2 regions of the Pseudarthrobacter sp. NCCP-2145 genome follow, and region 2 is predicted to be linked to the other one. Evidence: riboswitches for the same ligand, from Rfam matches in the RefSeq annotation. Region 2 holds a riboswitch; the other holds the start of a gene.
The links. Region 2 has a riboswitch for glycine ahead of gcvP (aminomethyl-transferring glycine dehydrogenase). Riboswitches for the same ligand answer to the same signal wherever they lie in the genome.
Positions count from the first base shown of each region.

Region 1: it holds a riboswitch for glycine, as region 2 does, so the genes downstream of both, gcvP (aminomethyl-transferring glycine dehydrogenase) here and gcvP (aminomethyl-transferring glycine dehydrogenase) in region 2, are expected to answer to the same signal.

Region 1 covers NZ_BRCG01000034.1:15,881-23,056, forward strand. Annotated here, with positions in the region: gene NFU08_RS20215 (APC family permease) at 1-275, opposite strand, end outside; gene NFU08_RS20220 (Dps family protein) at 498-977, shown strand; gene NFU08_RS20225 (MFS transporter) at 1,076-2,659, opposite strand; gene NFU08_RS20230 (TetR/AcrR family transcriptional regulator) at 2,726-3,265, shown strand; glycine riboswitch at 3,357-3,455, shown strand; gene gcvP (aminomethyl-transferring glycine dehydrogenase) at 3,634-6,570, shown strand; gene gcvT (glycine cleavage system aminomethyltransferase GcvT) at 6,582-7,176, shown strand, end outside.
Region 2 covers NZ_BRCG01000002.1:314,501-321,676, reverse strand. Annotated here, with positions in the region: gene gcvH (glycine cleavage system protein GcvH) at 1-60, opposite strand, end outside; gene gcvT (glycine cleavage system aminomethyltransferase GcvT) at 288-1,421, opposite strand; gene gcvP (aminomethyl-transferring glycine dehydrogenase) at 1,432-4,302, opposite strand; glycine riboswitch at 4,464-4,561, opposite strand; gene NFU08_RS02945 (hypothetical protein) at 4,687-5,022, opposite strand; gene NFU08_RS02940 (DUF427 domain-containing protein) at 5,199-5,483, shown strand; gene NFU08_RS02935 (rhodanese-like domain-containing protein) at 5,650-6,996, shown strand; gene NFU08_RS02930 (GPP34 family phosphoprotein) at 7,076-7,176, opposite strand, start outside.

The DNA.
Region 1 (7,176 bases), on a different contig from region 2:
TCGGCGTTGAGTTCCCGGTAGGCCAGGGAGACCAGGATCATGGGAATGAACCCGATCAGGAAGATGACAGGCAGCTGGAGTCCGGCTTCGTTGACCGTGGGGCCCAGGGCGCTGGTAAGGGTGTAGGCGGGGGCGATGGTTGAAATGCCCAGGACGACGACGGCGAGCAGGCCCAGCTGCCCGCCTTTCAGTCCTTTGGGGCTGATGCCGGAGGTTCCCGGGGAGTGCGGCCCGGAACCGGCAGGGGATGTTCTGGTGCGGATGGTCTCGGTCATGGCACCACTTTCTGGAAGATGTTGAGACAACGGTCACTATATGAATGGCGTTCATTTAGTATGGGTGGATGTGACGCAGGACGCAAGGGGAAATATGAATGCCATTCGTTTATGTCCGTATTTCACAAATTAGTAAGCTCACTGAGAAATCCTCCGCGGACCCGCCACAGAGCGCTGCGGTGCTGATAGCGTCGGGACTACTGGACCACTTGAGGAGGACGCATGAAAGCTTCACCGACACTGACCAACAACCTGCAGGCCGTGCTCGCCGACCTGATCGAACTGCACATCCAGGGCAAGCAGGCGCACTGGAACATCGTGGGAACCAACTTCCGCGACCTGCACCTGCAGTTGGATGAGATCGTGGACGCGGCCCGCCAGTTCGCGGATGACACCGCCGAGCGGATGCGGGCACTGCACGCGCTGCCGGACGGCCGCAGCTCCACCGTGTCCGGGTCCACGAGCCTGGCCCAGTTCCCTGAAGGGCTGATCAGCACCAAGGACGCGATCGAGCGCATCGTCGCTGCCCTCGAGGCTGCCGTTGGCACCATGCGCAAGGTTCACGATGAAGTGGATGAAGAGGATCCCACCACCGCGGACCTGCTGCACGAGTTCATCGCCAAGCTGGAGCAGTATGCCTGGATGGTCAACGCGGAAAATATGAAGCCCACTGCCAGCGTTACGGCGCCGGACGCAAAGTAGCAGCGTCCGCAGTGAAGCGGAGTGCAGGGCGCCCGCAGCCGGAGGTGGAATCCTCCGGCTGCGGGCGCCTTCTGCTGTCACGCTGCTCAGGTCACCTTTCAGCTGTCCGCCCTGGGCACTTTCCGAAGCACGACGGCGGCGAGGACTGCCGCCGTCGCCATCAGTACCAGCCCAATTGCTGCGGTGATGTGCACCCCCGAATCGAACGCCCCTGCCGCGGCCAGGCGCACGGCATCTGCCATGGGCTGCGGCAGCCTGGCCGCCAGCTCCATGGCGCCGGCGAGGGTCTCGCCGGCCTGCGCAGTTCCCGCGGCGGGGGCGGCTTCGGTGATGCCCTCCGGCAGTCGCAGGTTGTGCTGGTAGGAGGCGGTGAGGATGGAACCCAATACCGCGGTTCCCAGCAGGGCGCCCACCTCGTAGCCCGTCTCGGAGACCGCTGCTGCTGCGCCTGATTTTTCCGGGGGCGCACTTCCCAGGATGAGGTCGTTGGAGATTGTTTCGGCAGTTCCCACGCCCAGCGCGAGGATCAGCAGTGCGGCCAGCAGCAGTGAGGGGCCGCCCGCATGGCTGCCAAAAGTGACCAGGCTGTACCCCGTGGCGCTCATCGCAAGCCCGGCCGCCACAACGAAGCCCGGCCGCACTTTCCGTACGGCCGGCACCGCGGCAAGCCCCGCAACAACGGTGGCCACCAGGGCCGGAATCATCGCCATTCCGGCGGCCGAGGGTGACATGCCCTCGATGAGCTGGAGATGCTGGGCCAGGAAGAGGATGAACCCGTTGAAGGAGAACAGGGCCAGGACGTTGGCGGTGATCGCCATGCTGAAAACCCTGTTCCGGAACAGGGAAATGTCCAGGAGCGGGCTGTGCAGGCGCTGCTGGCGGCGGACAAACACAACACCCATGGCCACGCCGAACGCCATGGTCCCCAGCGCCGCGGCGCCTGGTCCTTCGGTGGCGAACTCCTTGATCCCGTAGACCACCGGGGCCATGGTGAACAGGGAGAGCAGGATGCTGGGCGCGTCCACTTTCCCCGGAGCCGGGTCCCGGGATTCCGGAATGAAGGCGGGGCCCAGGACCAGGAGGGGGAGCATGATGGGCACTGCGACCAGAAGTACTGCTCCCCACCAGAACTGTTCCACCAGCCAGCCGCCAAAGATCGGCCCCAGCGCGGCGCCGCCCGAGAACCCTGCGGCCCAGACCGCGATGGCCAGCCTCCGCCGGTTGGGGTCCGTGAAGATGTTCCGGATCAGCGAGAGTGTGGAGGGCATCAGCATGGCGCCAAAGAAGCCCAGCGCGGCCCTGCCTGCGATAAGCCAGCCCGCGTTGGGGGCAAAGGCGGTGGCTGCTGATACTGCCGCGAAGCCGATGCTGCCGATGATCAGCAGCCGCCGGCGTCCGACCCTGTCACCCAGGCTCCCCATGGCAACCAGCAGGCCCGCCAGCACCAGCGGGTAGGCGTCCACGATCCAGAGGAGCTCAACTCCCGAGGTGTCCAGGGCGCTCGCGATGGCCGGCAGCGCAAAGGTCAGCGCCGTGTTATCCACAGCAACCAGCAGGACAGGGAACATCAGCAGCCCCAGCGCCAGCCAGTCCCGCCGGCTGCCCGGCGGGCGGCTGCCTGCGGGCAGGTTGGACGCGGTGGGGTGGAAGCTTTTGGGCTGGGAGGCGGCGGACTGTGTCATGAAATAACTGTACCGTCTGGACGGTAGAGTTAATAAATCGAATCCCCACCGTGCATGATGGGAACCATGGCCAGGAAACCCGTCGCGCGAGATGCAGTCCTCGATGCTTTTGAAGAGCTCCTTATCGACGTGGGAGAACGGGCGGCCACCCTCGATGCGGTCGCCAGGCGGGCCGGTGTCTCCAAGGGAGGCCTGCTCTACCACTTCCCCAACAAGGAAGCACTGATCACGGCCACCCTCGAGCGGCTGGACCAGCTGGCGGGGGAGGATCTCGCTGCGATGGCAGACGCAAAGGAGGGCGCCGCCGCGTACTTCATCCGGTCATCCCTCTGGTCCGACACCCCCATGGACCGCTCCTTCGTTGCTGCCACTCGCCTGGCGGAAGTGGCGCACGAGGAGGCACGGCGCCGCTTCGCCGCCATCCAGCAGCACTGGCTGGACCTCATCGGGAAGGACGTGGGCACGGCAATGGCCAAGGCGGTGCTGTACATGGGGGATGGGCTGTACTTCAATGCCATGTGGGAGAGCGGGCCCTCCGGCAACCCCGGGAACAGGCGGGAGGACGTGGAGGAGCTCCTGGCGGCAGTGGAGCGGCTGAGGGGCTGACCGGCATTTGCCCGCGGGCCCGCAGCGTAGGAGAATTGCTCCATGTGTGGGCCGTCACCGGCAACCACAAACACTACAAATCAATAGCCTTTGATCTGCGGCGGGAGAGTTCTGCCAGAAGGTACACGCAGGCGCCGTAGGAGCAATACCTCCCCAGGAATCTCACAGGCCCATGTACCGCCGCGGCGAGGCAACTCTGGAAAGCAGCAGGCTGTCGGCTTTGAGATCCGGTCCCGGAAATCCAGGCAGCTGTGCTCACCGACGGTGCAAGCGGGACCGGCCCAGGCCGGCCACGCGGAAACTCTCAGGTCCAATACAGAGCGGGGAGGGACACGAATCGATGTGGCGTACCCTGCGCCGCCCTATTTATGGAGTTCCTCGTGACTGTATCTCCGGCCTCCGCCGCCCCGGCCGCCACCACACCTGCTTCTGCCGAACCCGTTTCTGCCGCAGCCTTCGTTGACCGGCACATCGGCGCAAGGCGCCAGTCCGACGTCGACACCATGCTCAAGGCAGTGGGTTACGACACCGTGGACGCGCTGGTGGATACCGCCGTCCCCAAGGACATTCGGCAGGATTCCCCGCTGGAACTGGCAGGCGCGCTGAGCGAGGTGGAGGCCCTCGCGGAGCTCCGCAGGCTGGCCGCCAGGAACAAGACCGCCGTGCAGATGATCGGCCAGGGCTACTACGACACTGTGACCCCGCCGGTGATCCGCCGCAACATCCTCGAAGGACCGGCCTGGTACACCGCCTACACCCCGTACCAGCCCGAGATTTCCCAGGGCCGGCTCGAGGCGCTGCTCAACTTCCAGACCATGGTGCAGGACCTGGTGGGCCTGCCCATCGCCAACGCCTCCCTGCTGGACGAAGCCACCGCCGTGGCCGAGGCCGTGCTGATGATGCGCCGGGCGAATAAGTCCACCGGACAGAATGCCGCTGCCCGCGACGGTAAGACTGTGCTGGACGCCGACTGCCTGCCGCAGACCATTGCCATTGTGAAGGGCCGCGCCGAAGCGCTCGGCTTCGAGGTTGAAGTGGCGGACCTTTCCCAGGGACTGCCGGACGGTGCCATCAACGGGATTGTCCTGCAGCAGCCCGGTGCTTCCGGCCGGGTCTGGGACCACTCCGCGGTGATCGCCGGGGCCAAGGAGCGCGGTGCGCTGGTCACGGTTGCCGCCGACCTCCTGGCCCTCACCCTCATCACCCCTCCGGGCGAGCAGGGTGCGGACATCGCCGTGGGCTCCGCCCAGCGCTTCGGCGTCCCGCTGTTCTACGGCGGCCCGCACGCGGCCTACATGGCTGTGCAAAAGGGCCTTGAGCGCTCGATGCCCGGCCGCCTGGTGGGCGTCTCCAAGGACAACGCCGGCGTCCCGGCCTACCGCCTTGCCCTGCAGACCCGCGAGCAGCACATCCGCCGCGAGAAGGCCACGTCCAACATCTGCACCGCCCAGGCGCTGCTCGCCATCGTGGCCTCGATGTACGCCGTCTACCACGGCCCGGAGGGCCTGAAGGCGATTGCGCTGTCCGCCCATACCCACGCCAGGAGCCTGGCTGCGTCCCTCAAGGCCGCAGGCCTCGATGTGCTGCATACCAGCTTCTTCGACACCGTCACCGTTTCGGTGCCGGGCAAGGCTGCCGGAATCGTCGCCGCTGCCGAGGCAATGGGCATCAACCTGCGCAGCATCGATGCCGACACCGTCGGCTTCTCAACCGATGAAACCACGACGCCGGACATTGCCGGCCGCGTCCTCGAAGCCTTTGGCGTGGACACCCCCGGCGTCCCGGCCACGGCGAAAGGCAACGCAGCCTTCGCGCTGGACACCGCCGTCGAACGCTCCACCGACTTCCTGCAGCACCCGGTGTTCAATACGCACCGTTCCGAGACCCAGCTGCTGCGCTACATCCGGAAGCTCAGCGACCGGGACCTGGCGCTGGACCGCACCATGATCCCGCTGGGTTCGTGCACCATGAAGCTGAACGCCACGGCCGAGATGGAAGCCATTTCCTGGCCGGAGTTCGCGTCGATCCACCCGTTTGCCCCGGATTCGCAGACTGAGGGCTGGCGTGAGCTGATTGCGGGGCTGGAGGCGGACCTTGCCGAGATCACGGGCTATGACCAGGTGTCCATCCAGCCGAACGCCGGGTCCCAGGGTGAGCTCGCCGGGCTGCTGGCGATCCGCGGCTACCACCACTCCCGCGGTGACCAGCAGCGCAACGTCTGCCTGATCCCGGCTTCGGCGCACGGCACCAACGCCGCGTCCGCGGTGCTGGCCGGGATGAAGGTGGTGGTGGTGGCCACCGCTGCGGACGGAACGATCGACCACGCCGACCTGGAAGCGAAGATCGAGGCCCACAAGGACGTCCTTTCGGCCATCATGATCACCTACCCGTCCACGCATGGTGTGTACGACTCCGATGTCCGTGAGGTCTGCGACGCGGTCCACGCCGCCGGGGGACAGGTGTACGTTGACGGTGCAAACCTGAACGCTCTTGTGGGCCTGGCGCAGCCGGGCAAGTTCGGTGGCGACGTCTCGCACCTGAACCTGCACAAGACCTTCTGCATCCCGCACGGCGGCGGCGGACCCGGCGTCGGACCCGTTGCTGCCAAGGCACACCTGGCACCCTTCATGCCCGGCAACGCCGCCACCTGGACCGAAGGCAACGACGTCCCCATCTCCGCCTCCAAGTTCGGATCCGCGGGCGTACTGCCCATTTCCTGGGCCTACGTGAAGCTGATGGGCGGCCAGGGCCTGACCGAGGCCACCAAGTCCGCACTGCTCGCTGCCAACTACGTGGCAGCACGGCTGAACGACTTCTTCCCGGTCCTGTACACCGGCGAAGCCGGCTTGGTGGCGCACGAGTGCATCCTGGACCTGCGCGAACTCACCGCCCGCACCGGCGTCACCGCGGAGGACGTGGCCAAGCGGCTCATCGACTACGGTTTCCACGCCCCCACGCTGGCTTTCCCCGTGGCCGGCACGCTCATGGTGGAGCCCACCGAGTCCGAGGACCTGGGGGAGATCGACCGCTTCATCGAAGCCATGATCGCCATCCGCGCCGAGATCGACCAGGTGGCGAACGGTGACTTCACTGTGGCGGACAGCCCGCTCCGGAACGCACCGCACACCGCTGCCGCCGCCATCAGCAGCGACTGGGACCGGGCGTACCCGCGCGAACAGGCCGTGTTCCCGGTGAAGTCACTCAAGCAGGACAAGTACTTCCCGCCGGTCGGCCGCATTGACGGCGCCGCCGGGGACCGGAACCTGATTTGCTCCTGCCCGCCGCTCTCCGAATTCGAAAACTGAGGACGCCTGCCATGACTGAGAAGCGCACCGCCCTCTATGACGAGCATGCCAAGCTCGGTGCCTCCTTCACCGACTTCGGCGGCTGGCAGATGCCCCTCAAGTACAGCTCCGAACTGGCCGAGCACCACGCCGTCCGTAACGCCGCCGGCCTGTTCGACCTGTCCCACATGGGCGAGGTCTGGGTCACCGGGCCGGAGGCCGCCGCGTTCCTGGACTACGCGCTGGTGGGTAAGATCATGGCCATGGCCGTGGGCAAGGCCAAGTACTCGCTGATCTGCCAGGAAGACGGTGGCATCATCGACGACCTCATCACCTACCGCCGCCCTGCGGCGGACACTGCAGGAGACGGGACCGACCGCTTCCTGGTGGTTCCCAACGCCGGCAACGCGGACGTGGTGGCCGCGGCCCTGGCCGAACGTGCAGCCGGGTTCAACGTCCGGGTGGACGACGCCTCCGCGGCCACCTCGCTGATCGCCGTCCAGGGTCCCAAGGCACAGGAGCTGCTGCTGCGCCTTGTCCCGGCTGCCCGGCACGGCCTGGTCACGGAGCTGAAGTACTACGCCGCCGTGGAGGTTCCGTTCCTGGTGGGAGGCGCCGGGCAGGAGC
Region 2 (7,176 bases):
ATCAACAGCAACCCACTCGTGCTCGGCGGAGTACTTCAGTTCAGCAACAACTTTTGCCATGGTGTGTTTCCTTCAATCTGGTGTTTGAAAAGTGAGAGAGCGTCGGGCCAAAAGCCGCATCAAGTGAGAGAGCGTCGGGCCAAACCGCGCATCAAGTGAGAGAGCGTCGGCCCCTTCGGGTCCGACCTCCGGCAGCATGCGTCTAAGGGAGCGTCACGTCCGCTCAGCGGGCGTCTTCGCGACCGAGCATGCAGAGGAGGTCGGACCCGACGGGCCGTCGGCGTCCGTTACTTCTGGCGCTTGTAGAAGGGCAGGGCTACTACTTCGAAGGGCTCTGGCTTGCCGCGGAGGTCGATGTCCAAGGCGGTGCCGGGTTCGGAGTGTTCGACGTCGACATAGGCCAGGGCGATCGGGTAACCGAGGGTGGGGCTTGGCTGGCCGGAGGTCACCTCACCCACGACGTTGCCGTCCTTGAGCACCGGGTAGTGGCTGCGGCCGGCGCGGCGGCCCAGTCCCTTGAGGCCCACGAGCTTGCGGCCGGAGGTGGAACCGGCACCAAGCTCCTTGAGCTCCGCCAGTGCCGCCTTGCCCACGAAGTCCGACTCCTTCTTGAGCGAGACAACCGGGCCGAGGCCAGCGGCGAAGGGGTTGCCTTCACGGGAGAGTTCGTTGCCGTAGAGGGGCATGCCGGCTTCCAGGCGGAGCGAGTCGCGGCAGGCGAGGCCGGCGGGGATGAGCCCGTGGCCGTCGCCGGCTTCCAGCAGCGCTTCCCACAGGCCGGCGGCGTCCCCGTTCGGGACGTAGATCTCGAAGCCGTCCTCGCCGGTGTATCCGGTGCGGGCCAGGAGCAGGTCCTGGACAGCGCCGTTGACGGTGATCCCTACTTCGACGGCCGCGTAGTACTTCAGCTCAGTCACCAGGGAGTGCTGCTCGGCGGGGACCAGCGTCAGGAGGATGGCTTCGGCGTTCGGGCCCTGCACGGCGATGAGGGAGGTCTCGGCGGAGACGTCCTCCACGGTGACATCGAAGCCGGCGGCCCGCTCGGCCAGGGCAGCGGCCACCACCTTGGCGTTGCCGGCGTTGGGGACCACCAGGTACTTCTCTTCACTCCGGCGGTAGGAGATGAGGTCGTCAATGATGCCGCCGTCTTCCTGGCAGATCAGCGAGTACTTGGCCTTGCCCACGGCCACGGCGGACAGCTTGCCGGCCAGGGCGTAGTCCAGGAAGGCTGCGGCGTCCGGGCCGGTGACCCAGACCTCGCCCATGTGGGAGAGGTCGAACAGGCCGGCGGCGTTACGGACGGCGTGGTGCTCGGCCAGCTCGGAGCTGTACTTAAGGGGCATCTGCCAGCCGCCGAAGTCGGTGAAAGAGGCGCCGGCCAGCTTGTGCTGCTCATAGAGCGCTGTGTAGTTCTCAGTCATCAGGAAATCCTTAGTTCTCAAATGCAGTTTTGTCCTCGAACGCGTCGAGGGGAGGGCAGGAGCAGACCAGGTTGCGGTCACCGGCGGCGCCGTCGATGCGGCCAACCGGCGGGAAGTACTTGTCCTGCCGGAGGGAGGACACGGGGAAGGCTGCCTGCTCGCGCGGGTACGCGCGGTCCCAGTCGGAAGAGACGACGGCGGCGGCCGTGTGGGGTGCGTTGCGCAGCGGGCTGCTGGTCACGGTGAAGTCGCCGTTGGCCACCTGGTCGATTTCCTTGCGGATGGTGATCATGGCTTCGATGAAGCGGTCGATCTCCGCGAGGTCCTCGGACTCGGTGGGCTCCACCATGAGCGTGCCCGCCACCGGGAAGGAGAGCGTGGGGGCGTGGAAGCCGAAGTCGATGAGCCGCTTGGCCACGTCCTCCGCGGTGACGCCGGTCTGGGCCGTCAGGTCGCGCAGGTCCAGGATGCACTCGTGCGCCACCAGGCCGCTTTCGCCGGTGTAAAGGACCGGGAAGTAGTCGTTCAGCCGTGCCGCGACGTAGTTGGCCGCGAGCAGTGCGGACTTGGTGGCCTCGGTGAGGCCGGTCCCGCCCATGAGCTTCACGTAGGCCCAGGAAATCGGGAGCACACCCGCAGAACCGAAGCGCGAAGCGGAAATCGCAACGCCATGCCCGGCTTCATGGGCGGCCTTGTTTGCATCACCGGGCATGAAGGGTGCCAGGTGTGCCTTGGCAGCAACCGGTCCGACGCCGGGTCCGCCGCCGCCGTGCGGGATGCAGAAGGTCTTGTGCAGGTTCAGGTGCGAGACGTCGCCACCGAACTTGCCCGGCTGCGCCAGCCCAACGAGCGCGTTCAGGTTCGCGCCGTCAACGTACACCTGGCCGCCGGCGGCGTGGACGGCGTCGCAGACCTCGCGGACGTCGGAGTCGTACACGCCGTGCGTGGACGGGTAGGTGATCATGATGGCCGAGAGGACGTCCTTGTGGGCCTCGATCTTCGCTTCCAGGTCGGCGTGGTCGATCGTGCCGTCCGCAGCGGTGGCCACCACCACAACCTTCATCCCGGCCAGCACCGCGGACGCGGCGTTGGTGCCGTGCGCCGAAGCCGGGATCAGGCAGACGTTGCGCTGCTGGTCACCGCGGGAATGGTGGTAGCCGCGGATCGCCAGCAGCCCGGCGAGCTCACCCTGGGACCCGGCGTTCGGCTGGATGGACACCTGGTCATAGCCCGTGATCTCGGCAAGGTCCGCCTCCAGGCCCGCAATCAGCTCACGCCAGCCCTCAGTCTGCGAATCCGGGGCAAACGGGTGGATCGACGCGAACTCCGGCCAGGAAATGGCTTCCATCTCGGCCGTGGCGTTCAGCTTCATGGTGCACGAACCCAACGGGATCATGGTGCGGTCCAGCGCCAGGTCCCGGTCGCTGAGCTTCCGGATGTAGCGCAGCAGCTGGGTCTCGGAACGGTGCGTATTGAACACCGGGTGCTGCAGGAAGTCGGAGGTGCGCAGCACGGACTCCGGCAGTTCAAAGCCCTGGCCGGACACAACCGGACCGGCACCAAAGGCCACCGCAACCGCGGAGAGGACCTCCGGCGTCGTGGTTTCATCGACGGACACGCCAACCGTGTCCGCGTCGATGAGCCGCAGGTTGATGCCGCGGGCTTCGGCGGCGGTGATCACCTTGGCGGCCTTGCCGGGCACGCGGACGGTGATGGTGTCGAAGAAGGTCTCGGACACCAGCTCGCGGCCTGCATGCTTCAGCGTGGCGGCCAGGGCGCGGGCGTTGTTGTGGACGGTTTCGGCGATCGCCTTCAGCCCGTCGGGGCCGTGGTACACGGCGTAGAAGGAGGAGACGATGGCCAGCAGTGCCTGGGCGGTGCAGATGTTGGACGTGGCCTTCTCGCGGCGGATGTGCTGCTCGCGGGTCTGCAGGGCAAGGCGGTAGGCCGGGACGCCGGCGTTGTCCTTGGAAACGCCGACGATGCGGCCGGGGAGGGTGCGTTCCATGCCGTCGCGGACGGCCATGTAGGCCGCGTGCGGTCCCCCAAAGAACAACGGCACGCCGAAGCGCTGGGTGGAGCCGACGGCGATGTCCGCCCCCTGCTCGCCAGGAGGGGTGATGAGGGTGAGGGCCAGGAGGTCGGCGGCGACCGTGACCAGTGCACCGCGTTCCTTGGCTTCCGCGATCACGGCGGACTGGTCCCAGACCCGGCCGGAGACGCCGGGCTGCTGGAGGACCACGCCGTTGATGTCGCCGTCCGGCAAGCCGTTGGTGAGGTCGGCGACCTCCACCTCGAAGCCGAGGGCCTCGGCGCGGCCCAGCACGATGGCGATGGTCTGCGGGAGGAGGTCGGCGTCCAGGACGGTCTTGCCGTCCTTGGCCGTCTTGTTCTTATTCGCCCGGCGCATCAGCAGCACGGCCTCGGCCACAGCGGTGGCTTCGTCGAGGAGGGAGGCGTTGGCCACCGGGAGCGCCGTGAGGTCCTGGACCATGGTCTGGAAGTTGAGCAGCGCCTCGAGCCGGCCCTGGGAAATCTCCGGCTGGTACGGGGTGTAGGCGGTGTACCAGGCGGGGGCTTCGAGGATGTTGCGGCGGATCACCGGCGGCGTCACGGTGTCGTAGTAGCCCTGGCCGATCATCTGCACGGCCATCTTGTTCTTGCCGGCCAGCTTGCGGAGCTCGGCAAGAACCTGGACTTCACTGAGGGCGCTCTCGAGTGTGAGGGGCTTGTCCTGGCGGATCGAGTCCGGGACGGCGCTGTCCACCAGGCCATCAAGGCTGTCGTAACCGACCGCCTTGAGCATGGTGTCGACGTCGGACTGGCGGCGCGCGCCGATATGGCGGTCTGCGAAGGTGGTTGGGGACGAGTGAACCGTCATGAGGGGAACTCCATAATTCAGGTGGCGCCTTAGCACCACGTTGATTCGGGTTCCTCCCCGCTCTGTATTGGACCTGAGAGTTTTGCGTTGCCCTGCTGTTCAGCAGGGCGCCACTTGCACCGTCGGTGAGCCCGGTTGCCCGGACTGCTTTCCAGAGTTGCCTTGCCGCGGCGGTACGTGGGCCTGAGAGATTCCTGGGGAGGATTTGCTCCTACGGCGCCTGCTGAACGTACCGGCAGGACTCTCCCGCCGCAGATCATAAGCATGTGCCACTGGTGGGTGACACGACTCACAGGATACCAAGATGCGCGCCGGGATCCAAACTTCCGGACCCGCAGAGGCGGGATGGCGACGGCGGGACGCGACGTCGTCGGCCGCTTGGGCTTAGGGCTGGCCAGGAGTTGTTGGCGCAGCTTTCCTGCCGGTTCTGTAGCCCGCCCAAAAGGCAAGCAGCAGCAGGCCCACGACGGCGATTGCCAGGCCCGCCTGCGTCCCCGGGCTGAGGAACGCCATCCCGGTGCCGGAGAAAGGCTGGTTGCTCAGCGGCGCGTAGGCGAACCAGCCAATGTAGGTGTTCCGGTTGAGCCAAGCCACCAGGCACCCGGCCAGCAGGACCACGAGCCCTGCGATCGGCAGGACCACTCCAGGTACCCGGGCCGGCTTCCGTGGTTCGCGTTGTTCGGGCGCGCGTTCGTGATCAGGTGTGTTGTTGTCCCCCATGCAGGCGAGTCTAGCCGGGCTGCCGGCCGCAGCCGCGCCGCGGTCCGCCTCCGGGGCCGCCCTCCCGAGGCCAGGGAACGAGCCCAGCCTCCGGGAACAAGCCCGCCGGGCACAGCGTTGGGATACCTACGACACTTCCGCCGCCCACTGCGCGGCACCCAACAGAACGGAACCACATGGTCAGGGCTATCTGGAACGGAAAAGTCATTGCCGAATCCACGGACACCGTGGTGGTGGAGGGCAACCACTATTTTCCCCGCGACGCCGTCAACGCCGGCTACCTGAGGGACAGCGACCTGTATTCCGTCTGCCCGTGGAAGGGCCGGGCCAGTTACCACACGCTGGAAGTGGACGGGAAGGTCAACGTGGACGCGGCCTGGTTCTACCCCGAGCCAAAGCCCCGCGCCAAGCAGATCGAGGACCGGATCGCCTTCTGGCGCGGTGTCACCATCGAGGGCTAGCAGGCGCCCACCTCAGGCGGGAGCTGCCTGAACCAAACGGACGACGGCGGGACCTCCCGCCGTCGTCCGCTTCTGTTGTGGGGGTGGCGCGGACGGGCCTACCGGCCGGTGATGCCCGGGGGTAACGTGGCGATCAGGCTGACACCCGTTCAAGGAGGAACCCGGCATGGAAATCATCACGATCGAAACGCCGCAGCTGGGCGACCGTACCTACCTGGTGCATGACGGCGCGGTGGGCGTGGTCATTGACCCCCAGCGGGACACGGACCGGGTGGAAAAGGCCGTCTCGGACGCCGGGGTGCGGATCACCCACGTGGCCGAGACGCACATCCACAACGACTACGTCACCGGCGGGCTGCAGCTGGCCCAGGACCACAACGCCGCCTACCTGGTCAACGCAGCGGACGACGTCCCGTACAGCCGCCAGCCGATCTCGGACGGGGACACGGTGCAGGTGGGACGGATGGTCCTCAAAGCCGTGGCCACGCCGGGGCACACCCACCACCACCTCTCCTACATCGTGACGGACGGTGACCGCCAGGCGGTGTTCTCCGGTGGAAGCCTGCTCTACGGCTCCGTGGGCCGCACCGACCTGGTCAGCCCGGAAGACACCGTGCCGCTCACCCACCACCAGTACAGGTCGGTCCGGCGGCTGGTGGATGAAGCGGGTGGGGACGCCGGGCTCTACCCCACCCACGGCTTCGGCTCCTTCTGCTCCTCGGGCCCGGCCAGCGGGGCGGAATCCTCTACCATCGGCGAGCAGTTGAGCGGGAACCATGCCCTGACCGACCCGGACGAGGACCACTTTGTCCGCGAGCTGATCCACAACCTCACGGCCTATCCGTCCTATTACGCCCACATGGCCCCCATCAACATGGCCGGCCCCACCGCGCCGGACCTGGACCTGCCCGACTCGCTGGACCAGGATGAGCTGGTGTCCCGGCTGGAGAGGGGCGAGTGGGTGGTGGACCTGAGGAACCGGGTGGCCTTCGCCAACACCCACCTGAGCGGCAGCGTCAGCTTCGAGTACGGCGACGGCACGCAGTTCACCGCCTTCCTGGGGTGGGTCCTGCCCTGGGACGAACAGCTGACGCTCGTGGGCGCGCGCCGGGACGTGGAGAACGCGATCCGGGACCTGTCCCGCATCGGCATCGACAACCCGGATGCGGCCATCGGCTCCGGACCTGCGGAGCTTGCGCCCGGGGCGGCAACCTCCTCCTACGACAGCGTCGGCTGGCAGGAAGTGCTGCAGAAGCCGGAGGACGACCCCATCATCGACGTCCGCCGCACCGACGAGTTCGCAAAATCCCATATCCGCGACGCAGTGAACATCCCGCTCCATGAGCTGCTCCGGCGCCTGGACGAGGTCCCCGCCGGACGGCTGTGGGTGCACTGCGGTTCCGGGTACCGCTCCGCCGTGGCTGCGAGCCTGCTGCAGCGCGCCGGCCGCGACGTGGTGCACATCGACGCCAGCTTCCGCGACGTGAACAAGGCCGGCTTCACCATGGCGTGAACCAGCGAAGGGGGGCGGACGACAGCGGGACCTCCCGCCGTCGTCCGCTTGCGTTGTGCCCCGACTGAAGGGGTGCCGCCTACAGGGTTGCGGCTTCCTCCTCCGCCAGCCTGATCATGCGGAGTTCATCCTCCACCGCCCGGGACGGCCAGTAGTCCTTGGCCAGCTCGCTGGCCCGGA